Linked DNA regions of Candidatus Pseudothioglobus singularis PS1. The protein of the gene in region 2 interacts with the protein of the main gene of each other region in a pairwise test. Links are inferred from orthologs where the notes say so. Each region holds a gene or a part of one and is shown on either strand. Other genes may lie near its edges.

Region 1 (10,849 bases), 1.2 Mb from region 2 along the record:
TTTTGTAAGCTGGGTTTTTCCAAAGCTTATAGAATATAGGCTTAAAAAATATACAGCGATTGCAAATAAATATGGCTGTACAATTCAAAGCGATGATCTTCATAATTGCCGCTCTGCAAATGATGTTATTAATTTAATCACTAGCGCACTCTGAAGTCATGCCTCTTATAGCACACTCAAAACTACCCTCCTTTGAACGCCTCGAAAAACAAGGGGAAACAATACTGTCTGAAGAAAGGGCCTCTCATCAGGCCATTAGAGCCCTTCACATTGGCCTGCTGAATATGATGCCTGATTCTGCGCTTGAGGCCACCGAAAGACAGTTTTTTCGGTTGGTTGGTCGCTCTAACCAAGTGGCTCAACTCTACATTCATCCTTTTTCCCTCCCTAGCATCAAACGAGGCAAAAAAGCCTCAGAACATATTAAAAGCCACTATAAAAGCTTTGATGAAATAAAATTTCAAGGCCTTGATGCTCTGATTATTACTGGTGCAAATGTTACTGATCCTGACCTTCAGCTCGCCCCTTTTTATAATGAGCTTCGTGAAGTTGTTGACTGGTCTTATGAAAATGTAACCTCGACATTGTGCTCATGTCTCGCTACTCACGCTGTTTTAGAGTTTAAATACAAACAAAAAAGAAGCCCTATTGGAAAAAAACACTGGGGAGTTTTCCCCCATCAGGTTGTTGATCGAACCCATCCGTTAGTCAAGGGAGTTAACACACGATTTGATGTTCCGCACTCTCGCTATAATGAAATTTCTAGGCCTCAGTTTGAAATGGCAAATATTAAAGTTTTAGCTGCTAGCAAAATTGGTGTTCATTTGGCTGTTAGCCCAGACTTGTTTCGCATTGTCTTCTTTCAAGGACACCCAGAATATGACTCCATTAGTCTTTTAAAGGAACTGAAAAGAGAAATTGCCCTTTACCTTGAAGGCAGTCGTTCAGACTATCCGCCTTTTCCTGCGAATTATCTTACGACTCAATGTTGTGCAATTTTAGAGGAATATAAAACCAGGCTCATAGCCAAGTCAGCCTCAATAAAAGATTTTCCTGAGCAGCTCATCATGCAAACGCTTGACAATACATGGCACGATAGTGCAAGTGCAATTATCAATAACTGGATTGGATGCTTTTATCAGGTAACCAATGAAGATATTAAGCTACCATTTATGGAGTCGGTAGACCCACAAAATCCACTTGGATTGTAAAGGTGACAGAGCTAGCAAGCGACATACTGCATTGGTTTAAGCTCAATGGGAGAAAAAACCTTCCGTGGCAATCAACCCCGCCCAATATTTATCATATTTGGCTTTCTGAAATCATGCTCCAGCAAACACAAGTCATCACAGTCATTGACTACTTTAATAAGTTCATCATCTGCTTTCCGGACCTAACGGCTCTTGCAAATGCAAAAGAAGATGAGGTCATGTCAAATTGGGCAGGGCTTGGGTATTATAGTCGCGCCCGGAACCTTCACAAAACTGCGAAGATAATCGCATCTAATCATAAGGGAGTCTTTCCAAAAAAATATGATGAGATTGTTGCACTACCTGGCATTGGTCCTTCCACTGCTGGCGCAATTTTGTCATTAGGAAGCGGCTTATCCACTCCAATTCTTGATGGCAATGTGAAAAGAACTCTTTCACGTTATCACAAAGTTGAAGGCCATTACTCTTTGAGCAAAGTCATGGAGGAATTATGGCGTTTAGCAAAACATCACACGCCCCAAACTAAAAATGCTGAATACACTCAGGCAATCATGGACATTGGTGCAACCATCTGCAAACCAAAAAACCCACTATGTGGCAACTGCCCAATAGCTAGTCATTGTGGAGCCTGTCTCTCCAAAGAGCAAGGTATTTATCCAAACAAAAAACCAAAAAAAGATAAGCTTCCTGAAAAAACTATTACATTTCTGATATTTAAAAATGAAAGTCATGAGGTTTTTCTCAAAAAAAGACCTGGCAGGGGAATATGGGGCGGGCTATGGAGCTTTGTAGAGTGTGATGACAATACTGAAGCTATTGATTTGGCAATTCGCCAGCATAACGATAGCGCAAAGATTATAAGACGGCTTTCAAAATTTAAACACACCTTCACTCACTTTAATTTGTGGATCAACCCAATTTTGGTTGATTCGCCTGGCGGGTTAGCCAACTATTATGATGCAGGCAGCTTAGCTCTTGGCACTCCTGCGCCTGTTAAAAAGATACTTCAGGCGCTTTAATTGACCAATAATCAATAGAGTCAGTGAGTAAAATACAAGAATGGAACTGATAAGAGGCCTTCACAATTTAAAAAAACAGTCTGGGTGTATCCTCACCATTGGTAATTTTGATGGCGTTCATCTTGGACACCAAGAGATATTAAAAAAGCTTGTTTCTAAGTCAAAAAAAATGGGGCTACCCTCTCTTGTTGTCTCTTTTTCAGTAACGCCCGAAACATTTTTTGGAAGACCAAAAGCAAGGCTTAGTAGCTTTAGGGATAAGCATTTGTTTCTGGAGTCTTTGGGAGTAGACAAGCATCTTTTAATTAGGTTTAATAAAGACTTTTCTGAGCTTTCAGCATCCTCTTTTATTAATCAAGTCCTTGTGGAGAAAATTGGGGTTAAGCACTGCTTTATTGGTGATGACTTTCGTTTTGGAAAGGATCGTCTTGGTGACTTTTCTATGCTAAAGGCAGCCTCTCATGAAAACAACTATACGATTGAGAAATTAAACAGTGTGCTACTAGATAATCAACGTGTTAGCAGCTCTGCAGTAAGAAATTTCCTTACTGATGGAAACTTTGCTGAGGCTAAAAAATTTCTTGGCAGGCCTTTTTCAATTAGTGGCAAGGTTGCGCATGGAGATAAGCTTGGCAGGACAATTGGCTTTCCTACTGCAAACATAAGCATTCACAGAAAACTAAGTCCTGTTCTAGGGGTTTATAGTGTCCTTGTCAAACTTAAATCAAAAACATACAATGGGATATGCAACGTAGGGAAAAGACCAACACTTGGGAGCAATAAAACTCTTTTAGAGGTATTTATATTTGATTTTAACAAAGAGATTTATGGTGAGTATGTAACTGTAATATTCAAACAGAAGTGTCGTGAAGAGAAAAAATTTGAATCATTTGACGAATTAAAAACTCAAATCAAAAAAGATGTTGAAAAAAGCAGACTCTACTTCCGCCAAAATATTTCTTAAACCTTTAGCTTCCAAGAAAGGCTTTTTCCAGCATAAAAAGGAATAACTCTAGAGCTTGAAAAGTCATAGCTTTCTGGGATTTGCCATTTAGCTTTTTCCAATGTGACTTTTTCGGAGTTCCTGGGCAGTCCATAAAAGTCAGGTCCAAAATATGAGGCAAAGCCCTCTAGCATATTGATTTTATTTACACCGTCAAAAGCCTCTGCATAAAGCTCAATAGCTGCATGCGCACTGAACACCCCAGCACACCCACAAGCCGACTCTTTTTGACTTTTATCATGCGGAGCGGAGTCTGTTCCTAGGAAAAATTTTGAATCTCCAGAAGTGGCGGCTGTTATTAATGCCTCTTGATGAGGAACCCTTCTTTTTAAGACAGGCAGACAGTAATAGTGCGGCTTAATACCACCAACAAGCATGTGATTTCTATTCGAAAGTAAATGATGTGCAGTTATTGTTGCAGCTATATTTGTATTGCCTTGGGTCACAAAATCAACAGAGTCTTTAGTTGTAATATGCTCCAAAACAATTTTAAGATCAGGAAAGTTTTTAACCAAATGCCCAAGGATAGAATCTAAAAAAACTTTCTCTCTATCAAAAATATCTATATCACTATCAGTAACCTCTCCGTGAACAAGAAGTGGAACACCTTCTTTTTGCATCTGTTCAAGAACAGGATAGACTTTTGATATGTTTGTAACGCCGCTATCCGAATTTGTTGTGGCGCCAGAAGGATAATACTTTACAGCATATATATGGTCTTCTTTTTTAGCGTTAATTATATCTTTTTGAGTTGTACTATCTGTCAAATACAGCGTCATTAGAGGACTAAAGCTCGTATCCTTGGGAAGAGCTTGCATAATCTCTTCACGATATGCCAAGGCTTGCTCTGATGTTCTTATAGGCGGAGAAAGATTTGGCATAATGATAGCTCTACCCATTTGTTTTGCAGTCATTCCGACAACTGAGCTCATTTCTCGCCCTCCCCTCAAGTGCAAGTGCCAATCATCAGGCTTAGTTATAGTTAGTTGTTGCACTTTATCTGACACTATGCATCAAAATAGAAGGGGTCATTAACCATGGCACTGCTTATATTTTTTTCCAGACCCGCATGGGCAAGGATCGTTTCTTCCAACTTTTAAGTTTTTAATGGGTTGTTTTGATGAGACCACTCTCCGTGGAGGCGCAGCTTTTCTAGGGAGAGGTTTTGGGCTTTCCTCTTGCTTTTGCTCTTCAAGGATTTCTTGCTGCTTTGAACTAACTTGCTCAAGATTCACACTACAAAGCGCCTGAACAATTTCAATATTAATGGTATCAAGAAGCTCAGTAAACATAGAAAATGACTCACGCTTAAACTCCTGAATTGGGTTTTTTTGGCCTATTGCGCGCAAATTAACACTTTGTCGGAGCTGGTCCATAATGGCCAAATGCTCCTTCCAATGATGGTCCAGAGCTCTTAGCATAACCGCTTTTTCAAATGTTCTCATCATCTCAACACCAAGGTTATTTTCCTTGGTTTCATGAGACTTAAGAAAGCCTTGCTGAATCATTTTTAACATTTCATCGACATTCATCCCCTCATCAAGCATCCCCTGAAGAGGAATATCAGTTCCATAAGATTTTAACAAAGTGCTTTTTAGGCCTTCAACATCCCAATCTTCTTCTGCAACCCTGGGTGAGATATGAGCGCCAAAAAGATCACTAATAACATCATCTCTTATTGTTTCATAACGAACCTTTACATCTTCAGTGCCCATCAGCTCATCTCTTAGTTCATATACTACCTTTCTTTGATCATTCGCAACATCATCATATTCTAGAAGGTGCTTTCTAGCGTCATAGTGCATTCCTTCAACCTTCTTTTGAGCATTGGCGATTGTCTTATTGAGCCAGCTGTGCTCAAGAGCCTCTCCTTCTTTCATGCCGAGCTTTTTCATCATACTTGCAGTTTTTTCAGAAGCAAATATCTTCATCAAATTGTCTTCTAAAGACAAGTAAAATCTGGTTGAACCAATGTCTCCTTGCCTTCCAGCGCGCCCTCTAAGCTGATTATCAACACGTCGTGATTCGTTTCGCTCAGTACCAACAATATGAAGCCCTCCTGAATCAATAACAGCATTATGCTTGTCTCTCCAAGCATTCTTTTCAGGCTCACCGGCATCTTCAGCTGGCCTGCCGCCTAAAACGATATCAGTTCCTCGTCCGGCCATGTTAGTTGAAATTGTAACGGCGCCCGGGGCTCCTGCATTTGCAACAATCTCAGCCTCCCTCTCATGCTGTTTTGCGTTAAGGACCTCATGTTTAATTTTATGCTTTGTAAGCAAAGCTGATACGCTTTCTGAACTCTCTATGCTGTTGGTGCCAACCAAAACAGGCTGCTTCCTAGCTTGACACTCCTGAATGTCTTTAACCACTGCATCAAGCTTTTCTTGCATAGTCCCATAAACTAGATCTGAATGATCAACTCTTGAAGACTTTGTATTTGGAGGAACAACAACAACCTCTAAGCCATAAATATCTTGAAGCTCTGAAGCCTCAGTTTCTGCAGTACCCGTCATCCCAGAAAGCTTCTCATAAAGCCTAAAATAATTTTGATAAGTGATTGATGCTAAGGTTTGGTTTTCTTTCTTAATACTTACATTTTCTTTGGCTTCTATCGCCTGATGAAGCCCCTCAGACCACCTTCTTCCTTCCATTGTTCTGCCGGTAAACTCATCAACAATCACAACATCATCATTCTGAACAATGTAGTCTACGTTTTTTTGGAATAAAACGTGCGCTCTAAGCCCAGAAATCAAATGCTGAAGTAAAATAATATTGCTTGCATCATAAAGACTAGCTCCCTCTTGCAAAGCCCCAGCCTCTATGAGCATATCTTCAGCTTTTGTGTGTCCATCGTCACTCAAAAAAACCTGTTTATGTTTTTCGTCAATAGTGTAATCGCCTGGTATTAGAATCTCAACTTCCTTGCCTTCCCCTTTTTCAGTTTGAAGTGTAAAGCTAGGAATCATTTTATTAATGGCTTTGTATGCCTGAGCATGATCTCCGGTCGGACCAGAGATTACTAGCGGAGTTCTTGCTTCGTCAATTAGAATTGAATCAACTTCATCAATAATTGCAAAGGAAAGCTCTTTCTGCATTTTTTGTTCTTGGGAAAAGGCCATGTTATCTCTAAGATAATCGAAACCAAGCTCATTGTTAGTTGCATAGGTGATATCACAAGAATAGGCTTTTTGTTTTTCCTCTCCAGACATTCCTGAAACTGAGGTTCCAACAGTAAGCCCCAAAAAAGAAAAGACTTTTCCCATCCATTCGGCGTCTCTGGATGCCAAGTAGTCATTGACTGTGACGATGTGAACTCGCTTTCCAGTTATTGCGTTTAGGTAGGCTGGAAGAGTTGCAACAAGCGTCTTGCCTTCACCAGTTCCCATCTCTGAAATACTGCCCTCATTAAGAACCATGCCGCCAATAAGCTGAACGTCATAGTGTCTAAGGCCTAATGTTCTCTGACTTGCTTCTCTAACTAGTGCGAACGCTTCTGGCAAAACACTCTCAACAGACTCATTTTCCTTAAGCCTTGCTTTGAATTTTTCAGTCATTGATGACAAATCACTATCACTCAAAGACTTCATCTGTTCTTCTAGCGAGTTGATCTTATTGACCTGGCTATTGTACTTTTTAATTAGCCGGTCATTGTGCGACCCTAAAACCTTTGATAAAACATTATTTATAATACTCATGGAAGAACGAAACATTAGTAGACAAAACTGTGGTATTTTCTCATATATGCAAGATAAAACAAAAGAAAACCCTACAAATTTTAAAGCTGAAGGCAAACTAGGAACAATGTTCGAAAAAGCAAAGTCACACAATCGCTTTAATTCTGAATTTCAATCCCAAGTTCCCACTGAGCTAAATGGCCTCACTCTTTCTCTTGTTGATGATCAAAAGGTCTTTCTCATTGCCGAGAACGCTTCTGTTGCCTTTCGCGCCAAAAGACAAAAAAAGCTGCTTATCTCAATCATAAGAAAAATTGATGGCCTCTCTGATACAAAATCTTTAGCTGTTAGAGTTGATGAAAAAAAATACTAGATTAGTTGAATACTTTTAGCTTTTAAATATCAGCCCTTTACTTTATAATAATACGGTTTTTCACCAAATATCATTCGGAATTTTAATGTCAGAACAAACAATCGACCTAAAAAAACGACGTTTTTTAACCAAGGCTACCAGTGTAGTTGGCGCAGTTGGTGTTGGCTTTGCAGCATGGCCTTTTTTGTCAACCTGGAAACCGTCGGCTAAAGCTAAAGCAGCTGGGGCGCCTGTAGATGTTGATATTTCTAAATTAGAGGCTGGTCAGCTTGTTCGCGTCTTATGGCGCAAAAAACCTGTTTGGATATTTAAACGTGATGAAAAAGCTTTAGAGTCTCTTGACTCAGAGGACCTAATCAGCAAGCTTGCTGACGCTGATGGAACTGGCAACTCTAAAAGCCAACAGCCTGGCTACGTTACAGCAAACTATCGCTCAATTGAAAACAAAGAAAGTGTTGCTGTTATTGTGGGCGTTTGTACACATCTCGGCTGCTCACCAACCTATAGACCAGAGCCTGGTGCAGCTGATCTTGGTGGAGACAGCTGGAAAGGCGGTTTTTATTGCCCATGTCATGGCTCTAAGTTTGACCTTGCTGGAAGAGTTTATGCAGGTGTGCCTGCCCCAACCAACCTAGTAATACCTCCCTATCAATACGTCACTGATTCATTGATTCGTGTTGGCGTTGACCAACAAAATACATAAGAGAAAACATGAATAATAAGCAAAGCTGGATAGACCAAAGATTTCCATTAACTAGGGTTATTAATGAGCATTTAGCAGAATACTATACGCCTAGAAACTTTAATTTCTGGTATTTCTTTGGTGGCTTAGCAGTGGTGATGCTTATAATGCAGTTAGTTACTGGGATATTCTTAACCATGCACTATAAGCCTGATGCAGAGTATGCTTTTGCCTCAGTTGAGTATATTATGAGAGACGTTGAATGGGGCTGGTTTATACGCTATATGCATTCGACAGGAGCGTCTGCTTTTTTTGTAATAATTTATCTTCATATGATGCGTGCCCTTTTATATGGCTCTTATAAGGGGCCAAGGGAATTGATATGGATACTTGGCATGGTGCTATATATTCTTTTATTAGCTGAAGCTTTCATGGGCTATGTTTTACCTTGGGGGCAAATGTCGTTTTGGGGCGCCCAAGTAATTATTTCACTTTTTGGCTCAGTCCCGATTGTAGGGCCAGATCTATTAGTTTGGATTTTGGGTGATTATGCTGTTGGTGATTCGACTTTAAATCGTTTCTTTTCATTGCATGTTGTTGTTATTCCACTTATTCTTGTTGTTCTTGTCTTTTTGCATATTGTTGCTCTTCACCACGTTGGATCAAATAATCCAGATGGAATTGAAATAAAGAAAAATAAAGATGCGGATGGAATTCCAAAAGATGGAATCCCCTTTCATCCATACTTCACAATTAAAGATAGTGTTGTTGTTGTTGGGTTTTTATGGATATTTTGTGCAGTTGTTTTTTATGCGCCAGCCCTAAATGGGTATTTTCTTGAAGCTCCAAACTTCATTGAGGCTAACCCACTTAAAACGCCAGAACATATTGCACCATTATGGTACTTAACCCCCTATTACTCTGTATTAAGGGCAATCCCTCCCCTGTTTGGTTCACAATTCCCTGGAGTATTAGCAATGTTTGCAGCGCTTGGAGTGTTTTTCCTTCTTCCTTGGCTAGACAGGAGCCCAGTTAAATCAATACGTTACAGAAGTCCTATTTATAAATGGATTCTTGGGATTTTTGTTGTAAGCTTTATTATTTTAGGTTGGCTTGGTGTTCAACCAGTTACCCCTTTATATGCTTTACTAGCTCGTATTTTTACGACCTTGTATTTTGCTTTTTTTATCTTAATGCCCTGGTTTAGCACCCTTGGAAAAACCAAAGAGGTTCCAGAAAGGGTTACTGAATAATATATGAGAATAAAATTAAAATTAATAGTTGGCCTTTCTGTTCTTCTTTTTTCTGTAAATATTTTTGCTGCAAGTAAGGTTCATTTAGATCATGCAAATACTGATATTTTTGACGAAGCCTCTTTGCAAAATGGGGCCAAACTATTCATGAACTATTGCTCAGGTTGTCATGAGATAAGCTTAATGCGTTACAATCGAATTGCTAAAGACCTAAACCTAACCGAAGAGCATGTTGCTAAAAATCTAATGTTTGCAGGAAATAAAGTAGGGCAATCCATTACTTCAGCTATGCCAGAAGATGCTGCAGCGAAATGGTTTGGAGGCGTCCCACCAGACCTATCTTTAACTTCAAGATCAAAAGGAACTGACTGGATTTACACCTATCTACGAAGCTTTTATGATGATGAAGAGCGAATTTTTGGGGTAAACAACACAGTCTTAGTAAATGCCTCTATGCCAGATGTCCTATGGTCGCTTCGAGAGTCTCAATCTGAGTCAGAGTTTGATAATAGTGTTCGTGACATAACAAACTTTTTAGACTATGTTGGCGAGCCAGCGAAATTAATAAGGCTACAGCTTGGTAAATGGGTTCTATTATTCTTAAGCATCCTATTTATCCTGGTTTATCTTCTCAAAAAAGAATACTGGAAGGATGTCAAATATGGCATTTGGAGACCTCGCGACTGATTTCTGATACAATCTTTCATAATCATCCTTTGTCATTAAAACGGCAAGGGACTTTTTTTTAATTCGGTAAAAACTATGCTAACAAAACCCAATCCGGCCTCAACAACCCTTTATTCTGCATCACAAGAGCTAGAATCTCATGCTGTCAGATTTATTATGGCTCACAAGTCGATAGAAAGACAAGTCATAGAACTAAAATTTGATGAAATGCCAGAAGAAGTGCTTGAGCTTAATCCTTGCGAGACGCTTCCCACTCTTTTTGACAGGGGGATGGTTTTATATGATCTTTCAGTTATCATGGAATACCTTGATGAACGCTTTCCTTTCCCGCCGCTTTTGCCAGTAGATCCAATTGAAAAAGCCGAAAAAAGGCTTTTGATCTACCGCTTCACAAGAGCAGATGGATGCTGGTATGAGCTTGTCTCGAAAATTCTCAATGGAAACAAAAAAGAAGCAGATGCTGCTAGAAAAACATTGAATGGAAACTTATTAGAGCTTCTCCCTTTGTTTTCTCATAAGCCTTACTTTAAAAGCGAAACAATGACACTTGTTGATGTTTGTATTGCACCAATCCTTTGGAGGCTAGATCTTCTAGGAATCTCATTAGGCGAAAAAGCAAAGCCAATCAAAGAATATGCAAATAGGCTTTTTGAAAAAGAAGGTTTTCATGATAGTTTGACTTTTGCTGAAAAGGACTTTAACTAGAGACAAATGCCAGGCGTTATTCCCTACTTAATCCGAGCATATTGCAACTGGATAGAGGATAACAATCTCACTCCATACGTCTTAGTAAGGGCCAAAAGTAAGGGCCTTTCAATTCCTGATGGGTTTGAAAACAATGGAAAAATAGTCTTAAACATTAGCGCTTCAGCAACTGCTGATCGACTTATCAATAACGAAATCATAAGCTTTAAAGCGCGCTTTAATGGCAAGTCCCAAAAGAT
Region 2 (10,589 bases):
TATAGGTTACTTACATTTTTTGATAAATATTCTGCAATACCATCTGCATTTTCTTTGATTCCTTCATCACCCTTGTTCCATCCAGCTGGACATACTTCTCCATTTTCAGTATGAAAATCAAGTGCATCGACCATTCTGAGCATTTCATCTGCATTCCTACCTAATGGATGATCATTAACTACTTGATGACGAACAACAAAATTCTCATCTATTAAAAAAGATGCTCTTAATGCTGTCCCTTCAGGGTGTTCAATTCCATATGAGCTCATAATTGAATGATTCATATCTGAAACTAGTGGAAAGTCTATTACTCCTATTCCACCATCATTAATGTTAGTATTTCGCCAAGCATTATGAGTATGTTTAGAATCTATTGAGACTCCAATAAGCATTGTTTCTCTCTCAGCAAAAGCTTTGACTCTTTTGTGATGGGCCAAAATCTCAGAAGGACAAACAAATGTAAAGTCTAGTGGGTAGAAAAAAAGTACTATTTTTTGACCTTTAAATTTTGATAGTTGAAAATTTTCAACAATACTTCCATCTGCAAGAATAGCGGATGAACTAAAATCTGGTGCTTCTTTAGTAACCAATACGCACAAAGCACTCTCCTATTTAATGTTCTCGGGCTTTTGTAGTAAGATGCTAATTCTTTATTGAAGTCATTTTTTACTTCATCTAAAATAATTTGTCCAATAATTGTCTTTGGAATACCGTACTGTCTCATCGATATAAAGTTCAAACGATTCGTTTTTTTTAGTAAATATATTTTGTAGCTATACCAAAGTTTCATAATTAATTTTTTATAAAAAAAGCCCTATGTAAGGAGGAAGACATAGGGCCAATTAATTACAAATAGAGCTACTAAAGGAAGTAAATAACTTTTATAGGTAATTAAAATATCACTTATTTAAAATCTCCTTTGATATTTTGTTTCATCATAGTTCGGAGGGCTATTATGAAACAGTTGAAATGATTAAAAAAAAACATCAGATTGAGGAAGTCAGTTTTGTTAATAATCATTTCAAACTTTCTTAATTTCTTATTTAATGATAATGATACTCATTCTCATTTGTGTTTGCAACCTTTTTTTTAAAAAAAATTAATAATTTTTATTGAAGTCAATAAATACGGGCAAGATAACCTAAAATAGTTGTAATAAATCTATTAACACTGACCTAAATGCAGTCTAATAATCGAACTAAAGCTAGCCAAAAAGTAACAATTGTTGGAGCATTGATTGATTTCTTACTCTCAATCATCAAAATCATTTTGGGCTTCATTGGTCAATCTGGTGCTTTAATTGCTGATGGAGTTCATTCATTCTCTGACTTGCTAACTGACTGGGTCACCTGGTATGCTGCTAAGCTTTCTGGGGACGCACCGGATGCAGACCACCCTTATGGGCATGAAAGGTTTGAAACTGTTGCCACCTTAGGTTTAAGTATTTTTCTTGCAATTGTAGGAACTATTATTATCTTTGAGGGTTTTGGTCGATTCTCAAATCCCAATGAACTTAGACATGAAAACTGGCTTATAGCCGCTGCTGCATTGTCTGTACTTAGTAAGGAGGCACTTTACTGGTATACAGTAAAGGTTGCCAGAGATATTAATTCAGACCTACTTAAAGCAAATGCTTGGCATCATCGAACTGATGCCTTTTCCTCAATTGTGGTGGTTATTGGAATAATAGGTGCTGCAAATGGTTATTTTTTCCTTGATAGTGTTGCTGCAATTATAGTTGGAATCTTAATTATTTATATTGGATGGCAACTAGGATTTGAGGCGACCAAGGAGTTAGTTGATACATCTATTGATCAAGAGGATATAAAAGCACTTCGTGTTGCCCTATCAGAAATCAAAGGTGTTAACAGTGTTCACACACTTAGGACAAGAAAAGTTGGCCATAAAAAGTCTGCAGATGTTCACGTACAAGTTAACCCGTTTTTGTCTGTGAGTGAAGGTCACATTATCAGTGTTAGTGTTGAAAGAGTTGCAAAGAAGTGTATCGAAGAGCTCGATGATGTTACCGTCCATATAGATCCTGAAAATGATGAGGAAAAAGAAGAAGCCCCATATAAAGACCTTCCAGAGCGAGCCCAAGCTTTAAAGATTATTAGTCAATCTTTAAAGCTTGAAAATGTTAATTACAACATTGAAAAAACTCAATTGCACTACCTTGAGGGGGAGATACTAGTAGATTTTTTCTTGTCAGCTGATTATCTTAAAAATCAAGAGTTAAATAATATTAAATCTGAACTCAGTGCAGCCTTAGAAAAACTTCCAGATTTTGGCGAGGTAAAAGTCTACTTTAGTTGACTTTAAAGTGCATGATAAGCATGACAAATAGCTCCCGCAAGAGCATCGCCAGCATCAGCTTGAGGAGCCTTGTTAAGCTTCAAAAGCTGCTGAACCATAAATGAAACTTGCTCTTTTGATGCATGCCCTCTTCCTACGACTGACTTTTTAATTTGGTTTGCTGTGTAATCAACAATTGGAATCCCTTTGCCGCCTGCAGCTGAAATGATTGCCCCTCGAGCATGCCCCAACTTAATTGCAGCATCTGGATTGGGTCTATCTGGTCTCATGAATACCCTCTCGACAGCAACAATATCTACTTCGTGGTTAGTGATGATTTCTTTGATGCCTTCATAGATCGTAATAATTCTCTCATTTAAATCACCTTGGGTTCTTATGCATCCACTATTAATGTAAGAAAACTTTAGTTTATTAGCCTCTATTAAGCCGAAACCAGTAATTCTTGAGCCAGGATCTATGCCGAGTATTTTCATGAAGCTATTCTATCAGCTAAGTAAAAACAAGCCAGTATTTTAGTAAAAAAGTTATAATGCACTTTAATTTTTTATGAGAAAAGCTTTATGTCAGTTGTTGAACTTACTCAATCAAACTTTGATGAGACCATTAGTAATAATGAAATAGTGATTATTGATTTTTGGGCGCCTTGGTGTGGACCTTGTCTTCAATTCGCTCCAACATTTAAAGAGGCCTCTGAAAAGATTGAAGGCGTAACTTTTGCTAAAGTAAATACTGAAGAAGAGCAATCACTTGGAGCACATTTTGGCATAAGGTCAATACCTACCCTCATGATTTTTCGAGAAACTATTGGCATTTTTTCACAGCCTGGATCAATGACTGCAAAGGATTTAGAGGATTTATTAAGCAAGGCCAAATCAATTGACATGGATGAGGTCAGAAAAGAACTTGAAAATCAGAAGCAGGCTTAAAGTAAAAAATTCAAATATTTCTTTTCGTTAAAACCAACAACAACTTTATCATTTTTAATTAATACTGGCCTCTTGATAAGAGTTGGATATTTTGATATCAACTCAAAATCAATACTTTGTTTCTCTTTCTCTGATAAAGATCTGTAAGTGGTGGACCTTCTATTAACTAATTCTTCAATGCCAACAGCATCCTTAAAGTCTTCATATTGTTTTTCTGAAATTGGTCTCTCTCTGTAGTCAATAAATTGATAGGATATAGAGTGACCTGCAAGAAACTTCAAAGCCTTTTTGACAGTGTCACAGTTTTTTATTCCGTATACAGTAATTGAATTATTCATTTTAAACTTCTAGTAAGAATGTCACTGGGCCATCATTAATAAGAGAAACACTCATATCTGCACCAAAAATACCGCACTCAGTTTTAAGATTAAATGCTCTTGTTTTTGCAACAAAATAGTTATATAGATTCTCTGCTTCATTTGGGGGCATTGCAGTTGAAAACCCTGCACGCGTTCCGTTCTTTGTGTCTGCAGCAAGAGTAAACTGTGACACAAGTAAAATATCACCTGAAATATCTTTGAGACTTAAGTTCATCTTTTGATTTTCATCGGGAAAGACTCGATATGATAGAACCTTACTAATCATTTTATCGGCATCAAGTTCACTATCTTTTTTTTCCAGACCAAGAAAAACTAGTAGGCCCATATCAATTTCTCCAACCACCTTTCCATTAACCTCAACATGTGAAGAACTAACTCTCTGAATTAAGGCCTTCATCTAGTTATGATGAGAGATAAGAGATATCTGCAACAGATAAAAATAATAATCTTATCTTTCTGATTAAAGCCAGTCTTGAGCTTTTTAACTTATCGTCGTCTGTGTTAACCATGACGTTATCAAAGAATGAATCAATTGAGTCTTTTAGATCTATTAATGACTTCATGACTTCCTGATAGTCTTTACTTCCAGATAGTTTTTTAGATAATGACTCACTGGCATTAAAAAGTTTAATCTCAGAGTCATCAATTAATATCTTCGGATTCAGTGTTTCATTTTTTTCATTAGAATCTTTGAGTATATTTGCAATCCTTTTGTTTGCTTCTATCAAACTCTTTGAGTTTTCAATTTGTGTGAATTCATTTAGCGCTTCCACCCTGAGATGAAAATCAAGAGGGGATTCTGGAGAAACAGCTAAGACAGCCTCATAAACATTACTATCAATATTTGCATCTTTATAGTAAGCTTTCAGTCTATCCATCATAAAGCTGTAAATATCATCACCGCAAGATCTATCGACTTCTTTTAGATGTAAGTTTAATGAATAATCAATCAGAGACTTGAGGTTTAATTCTATTTTTGCCTCGAGCAGAATTCTTAACAAACCCAGAGCAAGTCTTCTAAGCGCATAAGGGTCTTTAGAGCCAGTAGGTGCTTGTCCAATACCATAGATGCCTGAAATTGTATCTAGCTTATCGGCAATAGCAACGACAAGACCTTCGTTGGTAGATGGAACCTTGTCACCCGCAAATCTTGGCTGATAATGCTCTCGGATTGCTACTGAAACTGCTTGAGTCTCTCCATCATTAGTGGCATAGTATCCACCCATAATTCCTTGAAGGTCTGCAAATTCACCAACCATCTCACTTAATAAGTCAGATTTTGACAGCAAGCCTGCCCTTGCAGACGCTTTTTGATCAAAGCCAACTAAATCAGAAATATGTGAGCTAAGGCTTTCAATACGTTTTGCTTTTTGACCCATAGAGCCTAATGACTTCATAAACATCACGCTATCTAAATCAGGTAGTCTTTCCTCAAGCTTTTTAGCCTTATCTTGACTCCAAAAAAACTCTGAATCTGCTAGTCTTGGATGAATAACCCTTTCATTACCATCAACAATTGCCTTAATATTGGTTGATTCAATATTGGCAACAGAGATAAATAATGGCAATAATTGGCCTTGAATGTCAACTAAGTGAAAATATTTTTGATGTGATTTCATAGCGGAAATAATCGCTTCTTGAGGAATATCCAAAAACTTCTTATCAAAACTGCCAGAGAACGCCCTGGGGTACTCAACTAGAGCACAAACCTCATCAAGGAGTGATTCATCAATAACGACTTCAGCATTATTTTTTTGAGCTTCAGATAAAACTTGATCTCGAATAAGCTCTTTTCTCTTTGCAAAGTCAACCAAAATTTGAGCTTTATCACTCATAACTTGCTCATAATCCTTTGCATGTTTAAGCTCAATAATTGGATCTGTAAATCTTAAGCCTTTAGTTATCCTATTACTTTCAAGTCCCATTATTTTTGCAGATACAATATCCTTATCAAGCATAATAACTAACCAATGAACGGGTCTTACAAACGAATAATCAGAACTTCCCCACTTCATCGCTCTAGTTATTGGAATATCTTTTATTGATTTTTCAATAGCTTCTGGTAACAGTTCGCTAACACTCTGGCCTATCTCCTCTTTTGAGTAATAGAAATATTCTTTTCCACCCAACTCTTTTTTCTCAAGTTCGCTTACGTCTACGCCGCATGATTTAGCAAAGCCACTTATTGCCATTTCTGGTGATTGTATTGAAGGCCCCTTCTTTTCGATAATTTGATCAAGCTGTTTACCTTGAACTGCACTTATTGTTATTGCCAAACGTCTAGGCGTTGCAAATGCTTTAATAGTATCAAAGCCAATATTAAGTTTTTTAAGCTCAGAGCTAAGGTTGTCCTTAAGGGCATAAGATAGCTTTAATAAAAGTTTTGGTGGCAGCTCTTCTGTGCCAAGCTCCAATAAAAAGTCGTGCGTTTTCATGCCCAATATTTTAGCTTATTGTATTGATTATTATTTGGTTTGATTAAGAAACTTGGATACTTAGGTTAATTTACGCCAAATATGAAAATAAGCTCCTTATCAAAGACAGCTTCATCTGGAGCAGCTGGAAGCGGTGAAGCCTTATAAACTGCTCTTCTGATAGAGTCTTTAAATACTTTAGCTTTACTACTATCATCGACATTTGCATTTCGAACGTCTACCGCAACAACAGTTCCATCTCTATCTTGAACCACATAAACTTCAGCAGTCCAATCATCCTCAGCACCCTGATAACGCCAGAATGATTTGACCCGTGCAGCAATATTATTAACATAGGCAGACTTCAAGGTGTTTAATTGATCCTCAATCTTAACCAACCTTTCTTGATCCTGCTCCGCTTGAACCTCTTCAGTCAATAAGCGATTGTACTGTTCATTTTCAAAAGCTAACTGCTGGGCAGTTCTCTCAGCTTCAAGCTCATCAAGTTTAATACGCTCTTCTTCAGTAAGTTTTGTTGCCTCATCTTTCTCTTTTTCAGCTTCTTTAGCTTTCTCTTCCTCTATCCTTCTTTTCTCTTCAGCTTCTTTTGCTTTTTCTTCTTCAGTCTTTCGCTTAGCTTCAGCCAATTTAGTTTTTTCTTCTTCAGCTTTTCTTTTTTCTTCTGCCTTCTTGACTTGCTTAGCAACTTCTTGAGCTAGAATTTCAGCTTCCTTAGCTTTTTCTTCGGCCTGCTTTTCAGCTTCCTTGACCGCATCTTTTGCTTTAAGCTCTTCCTCTATTCTTTTCTCCTCAGCTTGCTTAGCAAGAATCTCAGCCTCTTTTGCAAGAATCTCAGCCTCTTGAGCTTCTTTCGTAGCCTCTTTTGCGAGTAACTCAGCTTCCTTTGTTTTTGCTTCTTCGGCTTTACGTTTCAACTCAGCAAGTTTTGTTTTGACCTCTTCAGCTTTGCGAAGTGCTTCAGCTGCTGCCTTTTGTTTTTCAGCTTCTAAGACCTGCATTTCAGCTTCCTTCGTTTTGGCCTCCTCTAAAAGCCTTTTTGCTGCTGCTTCTTTAGCTTTTTTCTCTTCAAGTTTTACTTTTGTTTCAGCTTCAGCAACTTTTTCAACAGCCTTGGAAGCTAATTGTTCAGCTTCTTTTGTTTTTGCTTCTTCAGCCTTCCTCTTAACCTCTGCAAAAACTTTTTGAGCCTTCGCTTTTAAGGCCTCTTGTTCAGCTACTTTTTGATCTTTTTTAGCAGTTTCAGAACGCTTTTCCTCATTTTTAAGCTTTTTTTGCTTTTGTTTTTCAACATCCTTTAAGCGATCTTGCTCTGCCTCAATAATCTCCATATCAATCATCACAGCCTGAACTGGAGCTGCTTGCGATGTTGCAGATACTTGAGGCGTATCCCATTTCTCAACGTTAGCATAAAGAAGCGCAAACAGAATTGATGCATGCAAAATGACTGCAGCCCAAAAAGCAATCGGATGTTTTTTTGAGATCTTGATCATTGGCTGCATCATTGTATTGATAAGACCAAGGACAAATATTAGAAACCTTTTAAGATAGGCGTATATAGAGACTGATACTTGTTTTAAAAGAGTTAAAAACTTCGATTCATTTGAAGTTTCACTTTCTTCTGAAGCTGCAGCGTTATTTTTTTGAGATGCAGACTCAGCCTTTTTAGAAAACAGGTCTCTAATAGAGCTGACAATCTTTTTCACAAAATTCATAAATAAAAATTAGTTAATTTGGGTTTTCAGTCATAAAACCGACTTTATCTATCTTGCTGTACTGTTTCAATAAGGCAATAATTTCTATGACTTTTTCATATTCAACTTTTTTATCACCTTTAACAAAAACTTGCATATCTGGATAAATTTCTTTTCTTGCAAGTATCTGGTTAATAGCCACATTTAAAGAAACTGGCTCATAGTCTTCAATTTCTTCAGTTCCTGGACTAGTCATAGCATTTATAAAGTAATTTCCCTCTGCATCTACTGAAATAACTGAAGGCGTCTGATCTTGATAATCTACAACATTTGCTTGTGCACTAGGCAAGTCAACCTCAACACCTTGCTCAATAATAGGTGTAGTCATCATAAAGATGACTAGCAAGACCAGCATTACATCAATATAGGGAACAATATTGATATCTGCATGGATATCGGGTCTTGAACGCTTTGGAAGTTCGATCATTTTTGTCTCTGAAGAATAACAAATATCTCTTCAACAAAGGCGGTGTATTTGTTACCAATCTCCTCTACTTGCGACACCAATCTATTGTAGGCAATGGTAGCTGGTATTGCGGCAAATAAGCCGAAAGCTGTTGCAATAAGAGCCTCTGCGATACCTGGTGCAACAACTGCAATGGTCGCTTGCTTGACTGAAGCAAGACCAATAAAGGAGTGCATAATTCCCCAGACAGTTCCAAAGAGTCCAATATATGGACTAGAAGATGCAATCATAGCAAGGATAGAAAGGCTTGAGTCAAGTCGATCAATCTCATTGCTTGCAGAAGTGTTCATTGCCCTATAAGCCCGCTCAGAATTCATTATCAGTGATTGATTTGAAGTAGATTTCGAATGAGTAAATTCTTTGTAGCCTGAACCAAAAATATCTTCCATTGCACTCCAATCAGAGGCAAGTTTTGGGAGGTTTTTATATAAATCTGGAAGCTTTTCATTTCTTTCAAACTCTTCATGGAAGATCTCAATATCATTTGAAGCATCCATCAAAATCTTCTTCTTGGACATAATAACTGTCCAGGAATAGATCGACATTAAAACCAAAATAATCATAACTAGCTGAACGACAAATCCCGCATTAAAGATTAAACTGACGATTGATAAACTATTTTCTTCCATTAAGTTTCTCCAAGATTTCTTGCGGAAAAGCGCAAGGTTTTAAATTATTTTTCATTACAGAAACAACCTTGACTTCTGCTTTAAATAATACCGTATTTTTCTCTATATTCAGAATTTTCTGAGCAAAAACAAGACTTGCATTTTTAATTAAATCAATGCTAGTTTGAACCTCAATAACATCATCTAGATAAGCAGGCGATATATAATTCGCACTCACCGACTTAACAACAAAAACTATACCATATTGTTTTGCCAGAGAGCTCTGCTCAAAGCCTAGATCCCTGAGATATTCAGTTCTTCCTCTTTCAATATATTTCAGATAGTTGGCATAAAACACAACCCCGCCAGCATCTGTATCTTCGTAATAAACTCTAATCCTTTGTTGATTCATTTACCAAATAAATCTTGTGATTGTACCTCTCTAACTTCACCCAAATGAGAAAAAGCAAGATCTGTAGCAACTCTTCCTCTTGGGGTTCGCATTATAAAACCCTGCTGAAGGAGATATGGCTCTATCATATCTTCCAAAGTTGTCCTTTCTTCACCCAAGGCAGTCGCCAAAGTATCTAAACCCACAGGACCTGCTGAGAATTTATTAATGATCAAACTGAGGTAATCTCTATCGAGCTGCTCAAGGCCTGCTTCATCAACCTTAAGGGTTTCAAGCGCCTCCTTTGCAATATCTACATTGATGATTCCTTTTGTTTTAACGTCTGCAAAATCACGAACCCTTCTAAGAAGGCGATTTGCAATTCGAGGGGTTCCTCTAGAGCGTTTTGCAATCTCTTTTGATCCATGTTTTTCAATTGTAATATTTAGAATAGAGGCAGATCTTTCTATAATTTCTTGCAGCTCATTAAGCTTATAAAAAGACAGTCTATGAACAATACCAAATCTATCCCTTAGAGGTGAGGTTAGCATTCCAGCTCTAGTTGTTGCACCTATAAGGGTGAATGGAGGCAATTCGAGCTGAACTGAGTGAGCAGCAACTCCTTCACCAACCAAGATATCTAATTTGAAATCCTCAAGAGCAGGATACAAGATTTCTTCAACAACAGGATTCAGCCTGTGTATTTCATCAATAAAGAGTATATCAAATGGCTCTAGTTTTGTGAGTATTGCAGCCAGGTCACCTGAGCGCTCAAGAACAGGTCCTGATGTTTGTTTAATACCTGCACCCATCTGGTTGGCAATGACATTCGCTAGGGTTGTTTTTCCAAGTCCAGGAGGCCCATAAATGAGGCAATGGTCAAGAACGTCTGAACGAGATTTTGCAGCTTTGATGAATAATGACATTTGTGATTTAACATCTTCTTGACCAATATAATCTGCAAAAGAATTAGGACGCACAGAGGCAGTCTTGAGATCTTCATTTGATTGATTTTCACCACCAATCAATCTGTCCTCTTCAATCATGCAAAATATTTTATTAAAAGATTATTATTTGTATTTTAGACCAATCAATAACTTGGATTATTGTTTATATAAAACTAGAATTAGATCTTGATTCATATATTGGATTGAAATTAAAATGAAAGGTATAATTAACTGATTAACTTATTATCATTTTTTTCAATGTCAAATATTGCGGTACTGAGTGTAAATCATCAATTGGCTCCAGTTGAAATCAGGGAAAAAGTAGCGTTTGCTCAAAATGAATTGCCTTCAGCTATATCCAGTTTATTA

What was found.
Region 1: the proteins of ybgC (region 2) and secA interact in binary tests that used the Escherichia coli proteins (3 or more experiments, as listed by UniProt). The link is inferred for Candidatus Pseudothioglobus singularis PS1 from one-to-one orthologs.

The regions. Positions count from the first base shown.
Region 1 is NZ_CP006911.1:1,693,293-1,704,141, forward strand. What follows is about bases 4,065-7,321. They hold secA (preprotein translocase subunit SecA), read right to left. Parts: upstream 6,932-7,321; coding sequence 4,265-6,931; downstream 4,065-4,264. Other genes in these bases: pyrC (dihydroorotase), read right to left, coding at 4,065-4,228; W908_RS08595 (hypothetical protein), read left to right, coding at 6,930-7,283. In the rest of the region: W908_RS08565 (ATPase), read left to right, coding at 1-154; homoserine O-succinyltransferase MetA, read left to right, coding at 159-1,211; mutY (A/G-specific adenine glycosylase), read left to right, coding at 1,214-2,230; ribF (bifunctional riboflavin kinase/FAD synthetase), read left to right, coding at 2,271-3,194; more of pyrC, read right to left, coding at 3,191-4,064; petA (ubiquinol-cytochrome c reductase iron-sulfur subunit), read left to right, coding at 7,369-7,986; W908_RS08605 (cytochrome b), read left to right, coding at 7,995-9,218; W908_RS08610 (cytochrome c1), read left to right, coding at 9,222-9,905; W908_RS08615 (glutathione binding-like protein), read left to right, coding at 9,981-10,610; W908_RS08620 (ClpXP protease specificity-enhancing factor SspB), read left to right, coding at 10,617-10,849. UniProt on the Escherichia coli protein: Required for protein export, interacts with the SecYEG preprotein conducting channel.
Region 2 is NZ_CP006911.1:532,413-543,001, reverse strand. What follows is about bases 7,593-10,589. They hold ybgC (tol-pal system-associated acyl-CoA thioesterase), read right to left. Parts: upstream 9,295-10,589; coding sequence 8,890-9,294; downstream 7,593-8,889. Other genes in these bases: hemA (glutamyl-tRNA reductase), read left to right, coding at 10,479-10,589; ruvB (Holliday junction branch migration DNA helicase RuvB), read right to left, coding at 9,291-10,319; tolQ (protein TolQ), read right to left, coding at 8,232-8,903; W908_RS02720 (ExbD/TolR family protein), read right to left, coding at 7,783-8,235; W908_RS02725 (TonB C-terminal domain-containing protein), read right to left, coding at 7,593-7,769. Also shown: W908_RS02760 (peroxiredoxin), read right to left, coding at 1-599; W908_RS02755 (cation diffusion facilitator family transporter), read left to right, coding at 1,180-2,316; crossover junction endodeoxyribonuclease RuvC, read right to left, coding at 2,319-2,789; trxA (thioredoxin), read left to right, coding at 2,877-3,242; W908_RS02740 (Spx/MgsR family RNA polymerase-binding regulatory protein), read right to left, coding at 3,239-3,580; dtd (D-aminoacyl-tRNA deacylase), read right to left, coding at 3,582-4,019; glyS (glycine--tRNA ligase subunit beta), read right to left, coding at 4,024-6,057; more of W908_RS02725, read right to left, coding at 6,123-7,592.